DNA from 3 places in the Sodalis sp. RH21 genome. Region 1 is predicted to be linked to each of the others. Evidence: predicted binding sites of a transcription regulator. Region 1 holds the regulator's gene; each other region holds the start of a gene.
The links. The regulator CRP, encoded in region 1, controls carbon source genes, mostly activating them, when cyclic AMP is high. The targets are predictions, from matches to a motif close to ATGTGANNNNNNTCACAT.

Region 1 (4,327 bases):
CCACGGTACAACTGCCCCCACTATAATTATATTTATGAAGCTAACAGCGCCGCTGAAGCTGCACAAGCCTTAACAGGTGAAATTTCGTCAACATGTTGATTTATTGACTATCGGGACATAATAACGTGATCATTCCATGGGAACAAATCGATCCGGAAACGCTGTATAACCTGATCGAATCCTTTGTGCTGCGCGAGGGCACCGATTACGGCGAACGGGAAAAGACCCTGGCGCAAAAAGTCGAGGATGTCAAACGCCAGCTCAAGCGCGGGGAAGCGGTGGTGGTGTGGTCGGAACTCCATGAAAATATTAATATCATGCCCCGCAGCCAATTCAACGCCCAGCCTGACGATCCGGCGCGCGAAGAATAAAGCGCGCTGGCCCGGCGTCGCTAAACATGATAACAATTATCCTGGGCTTGAGTGCCTGGCATATGTTAATCACGCAGCGTTTCAACCGAGCATAGGGTTACCATGTCGACAAAACACCCAATTATTGCCGTTACCGGCTCCAGCGGGGCGGGCACCACCACCACCAGCCTGGCGTTTCGTAAAATTTTCCAACAGCTGAAAATCAACGCCGCGGAGCTGGAAGGGGATAGCTTTCATCATTTCACCCGGCCGGAAATGGATATGGCGATCCGCAAAGCCCGCGATCTTGGCCGCCATATCAGCTATTTCGGACCGGAAGCCAATGATTTCGGTTTACTGGAGCGTACGCTCCAGCAATACGGGCTGTCCGGACAGGGCGAGTCGCGCAAGTATCTGCATACCTACGATGAAGCCGTGCCGTACAATCAGGTTCCCGGCACGTTTACCCCCTGGCAGCCGCTGCCGGAGCCGACCGACGTGCTGTTTTACGAAGGGCTGCACGGCGGCGTGGTCACCGATCGCCATGATGTGGCGCAGCATGTGGATCTGCTGGTGGGGGTGGTGCCCATCGTTAATCTTGAATGGATTCAGAAACTGGTGCGCGATACCGGCGAGCGTGGGCATTCCCGCGAGGCGGTGATGGATTCGGTGGTGCGGTCGATGGAAGATTACATTAATTACATCACGCCGCAATTTTCCCGTACCCATATCAATTTCCAGCGGGTTCCCACCGTTGATACGTCAAATCCTTTCGCCGCCAAGGCGATTCCTTCGCTTGATGAAAGCTTTGTCGTTATTCATTTCCGCAGTTTGAATCATATTGATTTTCCTTACCTGCTGGCCATGTTGCAGGGTTCGTTTATTTCCAATATCAATACCCTGGTGGTTCCCGGCGGCAAAATGGGCCTGGCCATGGAGCTGATCGTGGGGCCGCTGGTGCAGCAATTGCTGGAAGGGAAAGAAATCAAGTAAGCGCGGGAGCTATTGATACGCCGCGACTAAGCGCGGCGCGCGTGGGTCGGTTATGCGGCGGGAGCGTGGCGTTCGGCGCGCACTTCAAAGCTGTGGGTCACATTGACCGACGCGCCGAGCATCAGGGAAACGGAACAATATTTTTCCGCCGACAGCGCGACCGCCCGTTCAACCGCCTTATCGGTCAGGCCGGCGCCGGTCACGATAAAATGCAGATTGATATGGGTAAACAGCCTGGGCGCCTCTTCACGGCGCTCGGAGGTGAGTTTCACCTCGCAGTCCCGCACGTCCTGCCGCCCCTTTTGTAAAATCGAGACAACATCGATGGCGCTACAGCCGCCGACCGACATCAATACCATTTCCATGGGGCTGGGCGCCTTCTCCCCGGCATTGCCATCCATTAAAATCTGATGGCCGGAGGATGATTCGCCTATAAAAGATAACCCTTCTACCCATTTTACTCGTGCCTGCATTATGATGACTCCAGATAAAAAGCTTTCCAGCAGACTACATTTTTGCTGGAAAAGTGGCAATGTTACCGAACATACTTCATGCTGATGCAAGACAACAGAAGACACTGCTTCAAACCTATGCTAAAAACAAGGCTGGATCGGCCTCATTGATATTGAAAGGGCAAGAGCTCGATCGGAACATCATAAAATACCAGACCCTAATAAGTTCCCTTACGTCGCTCCGTTAACGCGGAGTAAGAGAAAAATACCGCGCCGTAACAGGGAATACGATGTCCTGACTCAGGGACAGCGATGACAAAAGAGGATAACAGCGAATGGTTCTCGGCAAACCGCAAACAGACCCTACTCTCGAATGGTTCCTGTCTCATTGCCATATTCATAAGTATCCATCGAAGAGTACGCTTATACATCAGGGCGAAAAAGCAGAAACGCTTTACTACATCGTCAAGGGCGCCGTCGCGGTGCTGATTAAAGATGAAGAAGGCAAAGAGATGATCCTCTCCTATCTCAACCAGGGGGATTTCATCGGTGAATTAGGCTTATTCGAGGAAGGCCAGGAACGCAGCGCCTGGGTACGGGCTAAAACCGCCTGTGAGGTGGCCGAGATTTCTTATAAAAAATTCCGGCAGCTCATACAGGTCAATCCCGATATCCTCATGCGTTTATCCGCGCAAATGGCCAGCCGTTTGCAGGTGACCTCGGAAAAAGTCGGTAACCTGGCGTTTCTCGACGTTACCGGGCGCATTGCCCAGACTTTGCTGAATTTGGCGAAGCAACCCGACGCCATGACGCATCCCGACGGCATGCAAATCAAGATTACCCGTCAGGAAATCGGTCAGATTGTCGGCTGCTCGCGTGAAACAGTAGGCCGTATCCTTAAAATGTTGGAAGATCAGAACCTTATCTCCGCACACGGTAAAACCATTGTCGTTTACGGTACGCGCTGATAGCGTTTTAAGACAGGCGTGGTGCTCTGTGCCACGCTTTTTCCGCCGGCCGACGGTTTGCCCATAGATCCTATGTGGCGCAGGCTGATTTATCACCCCGAAGTTAACTACGCCTTACGGCAAACAATCGTATTATGCCTGCCCGTGGCGGTAGGCCTGCTATTCGGCAGCCTGCAAAACGGCCTGCTGTTCTCTTTGGTGCCCGCCTGTTGCAATATCGCCGGCCTGGATACCCTGCATAAACGTTTTTTTAAACGCCTGGCCATCGGCGGCCTGCTGTTCGCCCTTAGCAGTACGCTTATCCAAGTGTTGCTGCATCTGGCGGTGCCGCTGCCCGTGATTATGTTCGGCCTGGCGCTGCTGTTCGGCGTGACCGGCGAGATAAGCCCGCTGCACGGGCGCTTATTGCCCGCCGCCCTTATCGCCGCCATCTTTACCCTCGGCCTGGCCGGCAATGTGCCTTTTGGCGTGCCGCCGCTGTTATATATTGCCGGTACCGCCTGGTACGGATTATTCAACGGCCTGTGGTTCTGGCTGTGGAAAGAGCAGCCGATGCGGGAAACCCTCAGCCTGCTGTACCGGGAACTGGCGGATTATATCGAGGCGAAATATAGCCTGCTGACGCAGCATACCGACCCGGAGACCGCTTTGCCGCCGCTGTTTGCCCGCCAGCAAACGGTGATTGACCTGATAGCGCAGGTTTATCAGCAATTGCATATGCTCTCCGCCACTCATCAACAGCAATATAAACGCCTGCTGCGCGCCTTCCAGGTCGCGCTGGATTTACAGGAACATATCGCCGTCAGCCTGCATCAGCCCGACGAAGTGCAAAAGCTGGTGGAACAAAGCCACGCGGAGGCGGTCATCCGCTATAACGCGCGGGTGATTGCGGCGCGGCTGCGGGTGCTGGCCGACGATATCCTGTACCACCGGCCGCCGGGGCGCTTTACCATGGCCAGCGCACTCTCGGCGCTGGAAAAAATCGCCGAACGCAACCCCGACAATCCAGTCGGCCATTTTTGTTATTATCACTTCAGCCGCATCGCGCGCCTGCTGCGCACCCAGCGTCCCCTATACCGCCGCGACGTGATGGCCGACAATCAGCAGCGGCTTTCGTTCTGGCACGCGCTGATAAGCTACTGTTCCCTGAAGTCCATGGCCCTGCGCAACGCCGCCCGTTTAGGGGTGATACTGGCGATCGGCAGCAGTTTCGGATTGATGTTTAACCTGCCCAAACCGTACTGGATTTTAATGACGGTGATGTTCGTCAGCCAGAACGGTTATAACGCCACCCGGGTCCGCATCCAGCACCGGGCGCTGGGGACGCTGGCGGGGTTGTTTATCGCCGCCGGCACCCTGCGGCTGGAACTGGGCGACGGTACGATCTTGCTGTGCATGCTGGTCCTGACCCTGGCGGCCTATCTGGTGCTGCGCAAAAACTATGGCCTGGCGATGACTGGCATGACCGTGACCGCCGTCTATACGCTGCAACTGCTGTCGCTTAACGGCGCGCATTTCCTGGTGCCGCGGCTGGTGGACACGCTGCTTGGCTGTATGCTGGCGT
Region 2 (4,327 bases), 930 kb from region 1:
TAGTCGGCAAACCCGCCCAGGCTGTTGCCCATGGCATGGGCGTATTCGCACAGGATCAGGGGGCGCTGTTCGCCGGGCAGGCCGATCCATTTTTTGATCGACCACTTCGGTACCGCCGGGAAGGGCTGATCTTCATCAACCCGGGCGTACATCGGGCAGAGAATATCGGTGGCGCGGCTATTGGCGCCGCCCCCTTCATATTGCACCGGGCGGCTGGGATCGCGGGTTTTGACCCACTGATAGAGCGCGTCATGGGTAGCGCCGTGGCCGGATTCATTGCCCAGCGACCAGATAATGATGCTGGCATGATTGCCGTTGCACTGCACCATGCGCGTCACCCGTTCGCTAAACGCCGGGAACCATGCCGGATCGTCCGCCAGCCGGCCCATGGGTTCCATGCCATGGGTTTCGATATTGGCCTCGTCCACCACATACAGGCCGTACTGGTCGCACAGGCGATACCACAAAGGGTGGTTGGGATAATGGGAACAGCGCACCGCGTTGAAGTTATGCTGCTTCATTAGCACAATATCCCGGCGCATCGTCTCGGCATCCATTACCTGTCCATGGGCGGGGTGATGTTCATGACGATTAACGCCGCGGATCAGCAGCGGCTTGCCGTTAAGCCGCAACAGGCCGTTTTTCACTTCGATATTGCGAAAGCCGACGTCATAGGCTTCCGCCTCCAGCGTCATGCCGTCGCCGGAACGCAATACCACTACCGCCCGGTACAGATCCGGCATTTCGGCGCTCCACAGGCGGGGCGCTTGTACCGCTATACTCAGGTTCACCCGGTCGGCATAGGGGCCGCGCTCGTCTATCACCGCCGAACCGAGCGGGGCTTCCTGCTCTGCCACCCGCTCGCCGCCCAGCCACAGCGACACCGCGACGGTATAACCCTCCGCGTCCAGGAGAGGGCCGGCGGGCGGCAGGACGATAGCCGCGGCCACCTCCAGCGCGCCATGCCGGTACAGCGCATCGAGCCGGGTGCGGATTTGGATATCCCCAAAACCCGCCGCCGGTTTATGCAACAGCGAAACCGAGCGGAAAATACCGCTCATGCGCCACATATCCTGATCTTCCAGGTAACTGCCGTCGCACCAGCGCAGCACCATGGCGCACAGCCGGTTATCGCCGTCGTGCAAAAAGTCCGTCAAATCGAATTCGGCGGGCAGGCGGCTATCTTGTGAATAACCCACCCAGCGGCCGTTGCACCATAAATAGAAGGCCGAGTTTACGCCGTTGAAAATAATGCGGGTACGGCCCTGGCCAAGCCACTCGCGCGGCACGGTGATAGTGCGGGAGTAGCAGCCGGTGGGATTTTGCTCCGGCACCCACGGCGGATTGACCGGGATAGGGTACTTCACATTGGTATAGACCGGCAGGTCAAAACCGGCCATCTGCCAGTTCGACGGCACGTTGATTCCCCGCGCCTCGGGCAGATCGGCGTCCAGCCAGCTTTCCGGCACCGCCTGCGGGCGCGCGAAGTAACTGAACGCCCATTCCCCATCCAATGACCGCCGGTTTACGCTGGCCGTTTCCAGACGGGCGGACTGCTCATCGGGCCAGCTATTAAACGGCGGATGCGCCGGCAGCCGGTGCCAATGGGTCACGGCGGGGTTTTGCCAATCCTCGCGCGACAGCACGGTGGCCAGCGACGATAAAGCGGCGGGGTCGGGCCGCCCCGCAGGGGAAATAGTCATGTTATACCTTATGCTGCGCAACCTGGACGCGGGATCGGTGTATGGAGATAGCGGGAATGTTATCCGCTCACATATTTTTTATTTAACGTCACAAGCCGGCCTATAGGCAATGCTCAATCTATCAAATAGCGATCTTTTACAAGATTATTTAGTTACTTAATGGCCGATAAGTGATTATTATCACAATGCTTGCTATGTGAGCGTATAACTCACAGTAGTACGATCCGGTATGACTTCATGTCCAAAGGACTTAATGATCGCCGGGTACGCTCATATGGACCGGGTACCGGGAGGGATGAAGTGAAACCAAAAAACGCCACGCTGGATGATGTGGCCCGCTATGCCGGCGTTTCTTATCAAACGGTATCCCGGGTACTTAACCGGTCCGCTCACGTAACGGACGCTACCCGCCTCAAAGTCGAGGAGGCCATTAGCGCGCTGAATTACGTTCCAAACCGGATGGCGCAGCAGTTGGCTGGGAAACGCGGCTTTACGCTGGGATTGGTGACGACGTCCCTGGGCCTGCATGCGCCCTCGCAGATCGCCTCGGCCATTAAGTTTTATGCCCAGGAGCAGGGATTTAATGTGTTGATCGCCATCGTTGATGAGGACAGGGATGAGGATCGCCACGGGGGATTGCAGTCAGCCCTGAGCGAATTGCAGGCCCAGCGGGTGGACGGGGTGATACTGAATTTGCCCCTGGATGCGGATCGGGCGGAAAGGGTGGTCAGCGATAACCAGCCGCTGGCCTGCCTGTTTCTGGATGTACCCCCCGACGCGCAGGTGTTCCACGTGATGTTTAATCCCGATGACGGCACGCAGGCCAGCGTAGATCACCTGTATCAACAGGGACACCGCGCATTTGGCTTACTGTCCGGACCATTCAGCTCGGTTTCGGCGCGCCTGCGCCTGCAAAGCTGGCGCAGCGCGTTGCAACGCTACGGCCTGGAGCCGGCGGCGACCCGCCAAGGGGACTGGAGCGCCCAAAGCGGCTATCAGCTTACCCTGGATATGACCCGCATCCCCGGCGCCTTCAGCGCCATGCTGGTGGGTAACGATCAGATGGCGCTCGGGGTGCTGAGCGCCTTGCATCAGCAGCAGCTCGGCGTGCCGTGGCAGATTTCGGTTATCGGATATGATGATACTCGGGACAGCGCGTTTTTTTTACCGGCGCTGACTACGGTCGCCCAAGACTTCAACCGCCTGGGCCAGGAGGCGGTGACCCGGCTGGTGGCCTATCTCAACGGCGGCACGCGTCCCGCGCCCGAATCGATTATATTGCCGACCCGATTGGTGGTGCGCGGTTCCACCGCCCGGCCGGGCGCGGCGGATAAAAACTACTTGCAACTGGCCGAACAGCTGCAGCAGATCGCCGCGCAGCTGCGCCGTTAATTTACCGGAAGAAGGGAGGGATATGTCGGCTTCGCTAATCGCCATCGTGTTGTTCGCCGCGTGTCTGCATGCCTGCTGGAACGCGGTGGTCAAAGGCGCCGGCGATAAGCTGCTGGCCACCATTCTGGTCAGCGGCATGGCCGGGATGCTGGCGGCCTGCGCGTTACCGTTCCTGACGCCCCCCGCGCCGCCGAGCTGGGGGTTTATCGCGGCGTCGGCGCTGTGCCAGGTCGGTTATTATCTCCTGATCGCCAACACTTACCGCATTGCCGATATGAGCCAGGCTTATCCGCTGATGCGCGGCAGCGCGCCGGTGTTTGTCGCCCTGGCCAGTCCATGGGTCATAGGCGAAAGTCTTTCCCCGCCGGCCTGGGCCGGTATTTTGCTGATTAGCGGCGGCATAATGGCGATGATTCGCGGCCGGGGGCTGAATAACCGAAAAGGAGTGTGGCTGGCGCTGGCCACCGCCGTAGTGATTGCCGCCTATACCCTGATCGACGGTATCGGGGTGCGCAGATCCGCCGCCCCCGCCGCCTATACCCTGTGGATTTTTCTGCTGACCGCGATGGTCCTGCTCGGCTGGGTGCTGCTGGCCCGCCGTACGGCGTTTGTTCATTACGCCCGCGGCAATCTTCATTATGGCGTCATTGGCGGCGCCGGCACGCTGGCGTCGTATGGCATCGCCCTATGGGCCATGACCAAAGCGCCGGTGGCGCTGGTGGCCGGGCTGCGGGAAACGTCGATTTTATTTGCGGTGCTGATCGCGGTGGCCGTATTAAAAGAGCGCGTCCGCCGCGATCAATGGGCGATGATTGCGCTGATAACCGCGGGGGCGGTGCTCCTGCGCCTGGCTTGACCGCGCCGCCATCCGGGCCGGCGCACGCGGTTCAGATCGCTTTGGGCAAGTTGTCCCATTGAGCGGCCGCCGCCGCGCTTGCCGGATGCCGCGCTTCCACGTAGGCCAATTGCAAAATGCCGCTGGTATAGGCGCGGATTTTATTGGTCATCTCAACGCTGCCATCCAGCGATTGTCCATATGAGGGAATCATCTCGCGCAGCTTGGCGCCCCAGGCCTGCGAGGCGGCCTGTTCTGGAAACATGCTCTCAATAAGCTGCAGCATGATGGGCGCTGCGGTAGAAGCCCCCGGCGACGCGCCCAACAGCGCCGACAGGGTACCGTCCGCCGAGCTGACCATTTCGGTGCCGAATTGTAAAATACCGCCTTTTTTCGG
Region 3 (4,327 bases), 2.6 Mb from region 1:
ATCACCACGGCGGTGGTTACGCCTGCGCAGGCGATAACCGATGCGACCGACAAATCGAAATCGCCCGACGCCAGGCAAAACAACATGCCGCAGGCAACGATGCCGGACATGGAAATGGCCAGGCCCAGGCCTTTCATATTAATAAAGCTGGCGAAATTGGGCACGAAAACCGAGCAGGCGATAAACAGCACGACAAACACCACCAGCATGCCGAAATTATCCCATACGCGGGCCAGACTTAGGTTTTTTTTCTCTTTTGGAGAGGGGGTGGTAACCGTCGACATAATAAACTCCTTCACTCTCAGGCAACCGCGTCAGCGGGGCTGGTTTCGGTTGTATGTAACATAGCCAGGCTTAACGCTTTTTGTTCAGTGGCATCCGCATGGGTCAGTTCGCCGGAAATCGTCCCTTCCCGCATCACCACAATCCTGTCCGCCAGCCCCAGCACTTCGGGTAAATCGCTTGAGGCGAACAGGACGGCGATACCGCGTTTGGCCAATTCATAAATAACGTGATAAATCTCGTGCTTGGCGCCCACATCGATACCGCGCGTCGGTTCGTCGAGCATAATCACTTTCATATCTTCCGACAGCCAGCGGCCCAGAATGGCTTTTTGCTGATTGCCGCCGGAGAGGTTCATGATTAATTGTTCGGCGGAAGGGGTTTTAATATTCAGCGATCGGATATGTTCCTGCGCATTCTCTTTTTCCCACCGGTCGTTAATCAGAAATCCGGCCTTGATGGTCTTGCGCCGGGCGCTGATATTGATATTTTCACGCACCGAATGCACCGGAATCAGGCCGTCGGCCTTGCGATCCTCCGGGCACAGCAGCAAACCGGCGCGAATGGCGTCGATGGGCGAGCGGATATTAAGCGGCTGGCCGTCGAGCAGCAGTTGTCCGCCGGTAATCAGGGTGCCGCCGAACAGGCCTTTCATCAGTTCGCTGCGTCCGGCGCCCACCAGGCCGAACAATCCGACAATTTCACCGGCGTGCACCGACAGCGTGATGGGCGTCTTGACGCCGACGGCTTTGATATTATCCAGTTGCAGCCGGACCGCGCCATGTTCACGCGGCTGGTAACCGTAAATATCGCCGAGATTGCGCCCCACCATCGCCTGCACCAGGCTGGTGTGATCAACGGCGGTCATATCATCAAAGGTGCGTACATATTTACCGTCTTTAAACACCGTGATGGCGTCGCCCAGCATGAAGATTTCTTCCATGCGGTGGGAAACGTATAAAATCACCCGGCCTTCGGCGCGCAATTCGCGGATCACCCTGAAGAGTTGTTCGATTTCACGGGCCGACAGCGAACTGGTCGGCTCGTCGAATGCAATAATTTTGGCGTTGCGGGTTAGCGCCTTGGCAATTTCCACCATCTGCCATTGGGCGATGGACAGGTATTTCAGCGGGGTATCCGGCGAAATATCCAATCCCAGATGCTCAAGCTGGAGTTTGGTTTCATAATTCAATATGGCGCGGTTAACCATGCCGTATTTATTCGGCAACTGGCCGAGGTAGATATTTTCCGCCACGGTCATTTCCGGCACCAGATGCAGTTCCTGGTAAATAATCGCCACCCCGGCATTGAGCGCGTCGGCGGTGGAGGCGAAATGAACCGGCTGCCCTTTAATAAAAATTTCGCCCTGGCTCGGCGTATAGCTGCCGCTGAGGATTTTCAGCAGCGTTGACTTTCCGGCGCCGTTCTCGCCCATCAGGGCGTGGATCTGCCCCTGGCGGCAATCGAAACTGATATCATCCAGCGCTTTGACGCCGGGGAAGATTTTACCGATGCCGCGGAACGACAGATAAGGTGTCTGAGTTGTCATGAACACATCCTCGCGTTAACCGATACGAACGGTACGCCGGCATTCCCGCTACGGTAATCATCAGGGGTTTTGGCTGACACGTGCATATCCTCTTGATGAATGACTTCGTCATGGACAGGGACGGCGCAAGGCCGTCCCGGGAAACAAGCGGGTAAAGGCAATTACTTACCGCCCAGGCCTTTTTTCGCCAATTCTTCTTTGAAGTTATCGCGGGTAATGACCACGACGTCGGTGACTTCGGTGAATTTCGGTGGTTCGACACCTTTGGTCACCCAGTCATTAAGCATCTGGATGCTCTTGTAGCCGTGCACGTCCGGGCTTGGCAGCAATGAACCGTAGAAACCGGTCGCGTTGGCTTTGGACAACTCGCTTACCGCGTCCACGCCGTTGATACCGATGCCGATGACGTTGGGCGCCTTGAAGCCCTGGCCCTCGGTGGCGCGTACGCCGCCGAGCACGGTGTTGTCGTTCATACCGATAATCAGCCAGTTTTTAACGCCGGAGTGCTGCACCAGCAACGAGTTGGCGGCATCGAACGCCCCGGGGATATCGTTGGATTTGGTCGGCACTTTATAAATTTGTTTTTCCGGGAAGCCGGCGGCTTTCAGGGCATCCATCGACCCGGTGGTGCGGCGACGCGCGGTATCGAGTTCGTCGGCGGTGATGGCCATGACGCCGGTATCGGCGACATTCCAGCCGCGTTTATTCATTTCTTTCCATAATTCCTGGCCCTGGCGCTCGCCAATCTTGGTGGCGGCCATCATAACCAGGGGCACGCTGTCCATCGGTTTGCCTTTGGCGGTGACAAATTGGTCATCCACCGCGATGACTTTCATATCATAGCTGCGGGCCTTGGCAATAATGGCCGACCCCAATTTAGGATCAGGGGTACAAATGACAAAGCCTTTGGCGCCGCTGGCGGCCAGGCTGTCGATGGCGTTGAGGGTTTTTTCGCCATCGGGCGCGGCGATCTTGATAACGTCAAAACCCAGATCTTTACCGGCTTTGTCCGCAAAACGCCATTCTGTCTGAAACCAGGGTTCTTCCGGCTGTTTAACCAGGAAACCTAATTTCAAATTTTCCGCCATAGCCGATTGAGACATAACGGCGGCCAATCCAATCGCCGCCAGTGCCTTAGTGAATTTATGCATGTAACTCTCCGGTATTTTTTATCGCCGTGCTTCGAAATGCTGAAGCGTGTAAGCGTTATCAGTAGGGAAGTTGTGGCCACGCGGTACAGCTAAGCGGCGGAAATATCACCGTTCACCCCACCCGGCCCTTTAGACGGGAGTAGTTTTAGCGTTAAAGTGTTGCCAAAATGTAGAGCGTTATCACAGTTCTCAATTACAGCCGTTTTGTGCATAGATACAGCAAATTTCACCTCCCTGTAACTTTTTGATGACCATCACATTTCAGCCATGGGTGACAGAAATGTGCATACTTCCAGCTAACCTTTCCTCACTGCGCCGTCAAAACATCCTTATGGTTGTTCACATCATCCGTTTTCGGGTCAACAGGAGAGAACAGCATGAGTGAAGAGGCCATCAGCCTCGGGCTTGATTTCGGCAGCGACTCGGTACGCGCCCTGGCAGTGGATTGCCAAAGCGGCAAAGAGCTGGCGACCGAAGTGGTCTGGTACCCGCGATGGCGCGAGGGCCAGTATTGCAAACCCGCGCATAATCAATTTCGCCATCATCCGGCCGACTATCTGGAATCAATGGAACAGGCGATCCGCGCCGTGGTTGACGATTTATCACCGGCCCAGCGTCTGAAGATCGTCGGCATCGGCGTGGATACTACCGGTTCGACGCCGGCGCCCATCGATGCCGAAGGCCGCGTGCTGGCATTGCGCCCGGAATTCGCGGATAACCCGAACGCCATGTTTATTTTATGGAAGGATCACACCGCTATAGACGAAGCCGAGGCGATTAATCAACTGTGCCATAACGGCGATTTCCCTGATTACACCCGCTATATCGGCGGCGTGTACTCGTCCGAATGGTTCTGGGCCAAAATTTTACATATCACCCGCCAGGATGCCCTGGTGCGGCAAGAGGCGGTATCCTGGATAGAATTGTGCGACTGGGTGCCGGCAATCCTGTCCGGCGCCAGCCGCCCGCAGGAGATTAAACGCGGACGCTGCGCCGCGGGGCATAAATCCCTGTGGCACCCCGACTGGCACGGCGTACCGCCGAAAGCCTTCCTGGAAGCGCTCGATCCGGTGCTCACCGAACGGCTGCAATATCCCCTGTTTACCGCGACCTATACCGCGGAAGCGCCGGTCGGCCTCATCTGCGCCGAATGGGCGCAAAAATTGGGTTTGCCGACCACCGTAACCGTCGCCGGCGGTGCCTTTGACTGCCATGTGGGCACCGTCGGCGCCGGAGCCCAGCCTTATACGCTGGTTAAAGTCATCGGCACGTCCACCTGCGATATTTTGATTGCGGACGAACAGACCGTCGGCGATCGCTCCATCGCCGGTATCTGCGGCCAGGT

Region 2: a site for CRP is predicted at 1,872-1,889, ahead of ACL2XP_RS05305 (beta-galactosidase). Genes of this name have one in related genera too.
Region 3: a site for CRP is predicted at 3,225-3,242, ahead of ACL2XP_RS13110 (arabinose ABC transporter substrate-binding protein). Genes of this name have one in related genera too.

What each region holds. Positions count from the first base shown of each region.
Region 1 covers NZ_CP178732.1:219,182-223,508, reverse strand. Annotated here, with positions in the region: gene ACL2XP_RS00990 (YheU family protein) at 126-371, shown strand; gene ACL2XP_RS00985 (phosphoribulokinase) at 474-1,343, shown strand; gene ACL2XP_RS00980 (OsmC family protein) at 1,394-1,816, opposite strand; gene crp (cAMP-activated global transcriptional regulator CRP) at 2,131-2,763, shown strand; gene ACL2XP_RS00970 (YccS/YhfK family putative transporter) at 2,836-4,327, shown strand, end outside.
Region 2 covers NZ_CP178732.1:1,146,396-1,150,722, forward strand. Annotated here, with positions in the region: gene ACL2XP_RS05305 (beta-galactosidase) at 1-1,703, opposite strand, end outside; gene ACL2XP_RS05310 (LacI family DNA-binding transcriptional regulator) at 2,004-3,095, shown strand; gene ACL2XP_RS05315 (EamA family transporter) at 3,118-3,951, shown strand; gene mqo (malate dehydrogenase (quinone)) at 3,983-4,327, opposite strand, start outside.
Region 3 covers NZ_CP178732.1:2,859,561-2,863,887, forward strand. Annotated here, with positions in the region: gene araH (L-arabinose ABC transporter permease AraH) at 1-284, opposite strand, end outside; gene araG (L-arabinose ABC transporter ATP-binding protein AraG) at 302-1,831, opposite strand; gene ACL2XP_RS13110 (arabinose ABC transporter substrate-binding protein) at 1,993-2,982, opposite strand; gene ACL2XP_RS13115 (ribulokinase) at 3,360-4,327, shown strand, end outside.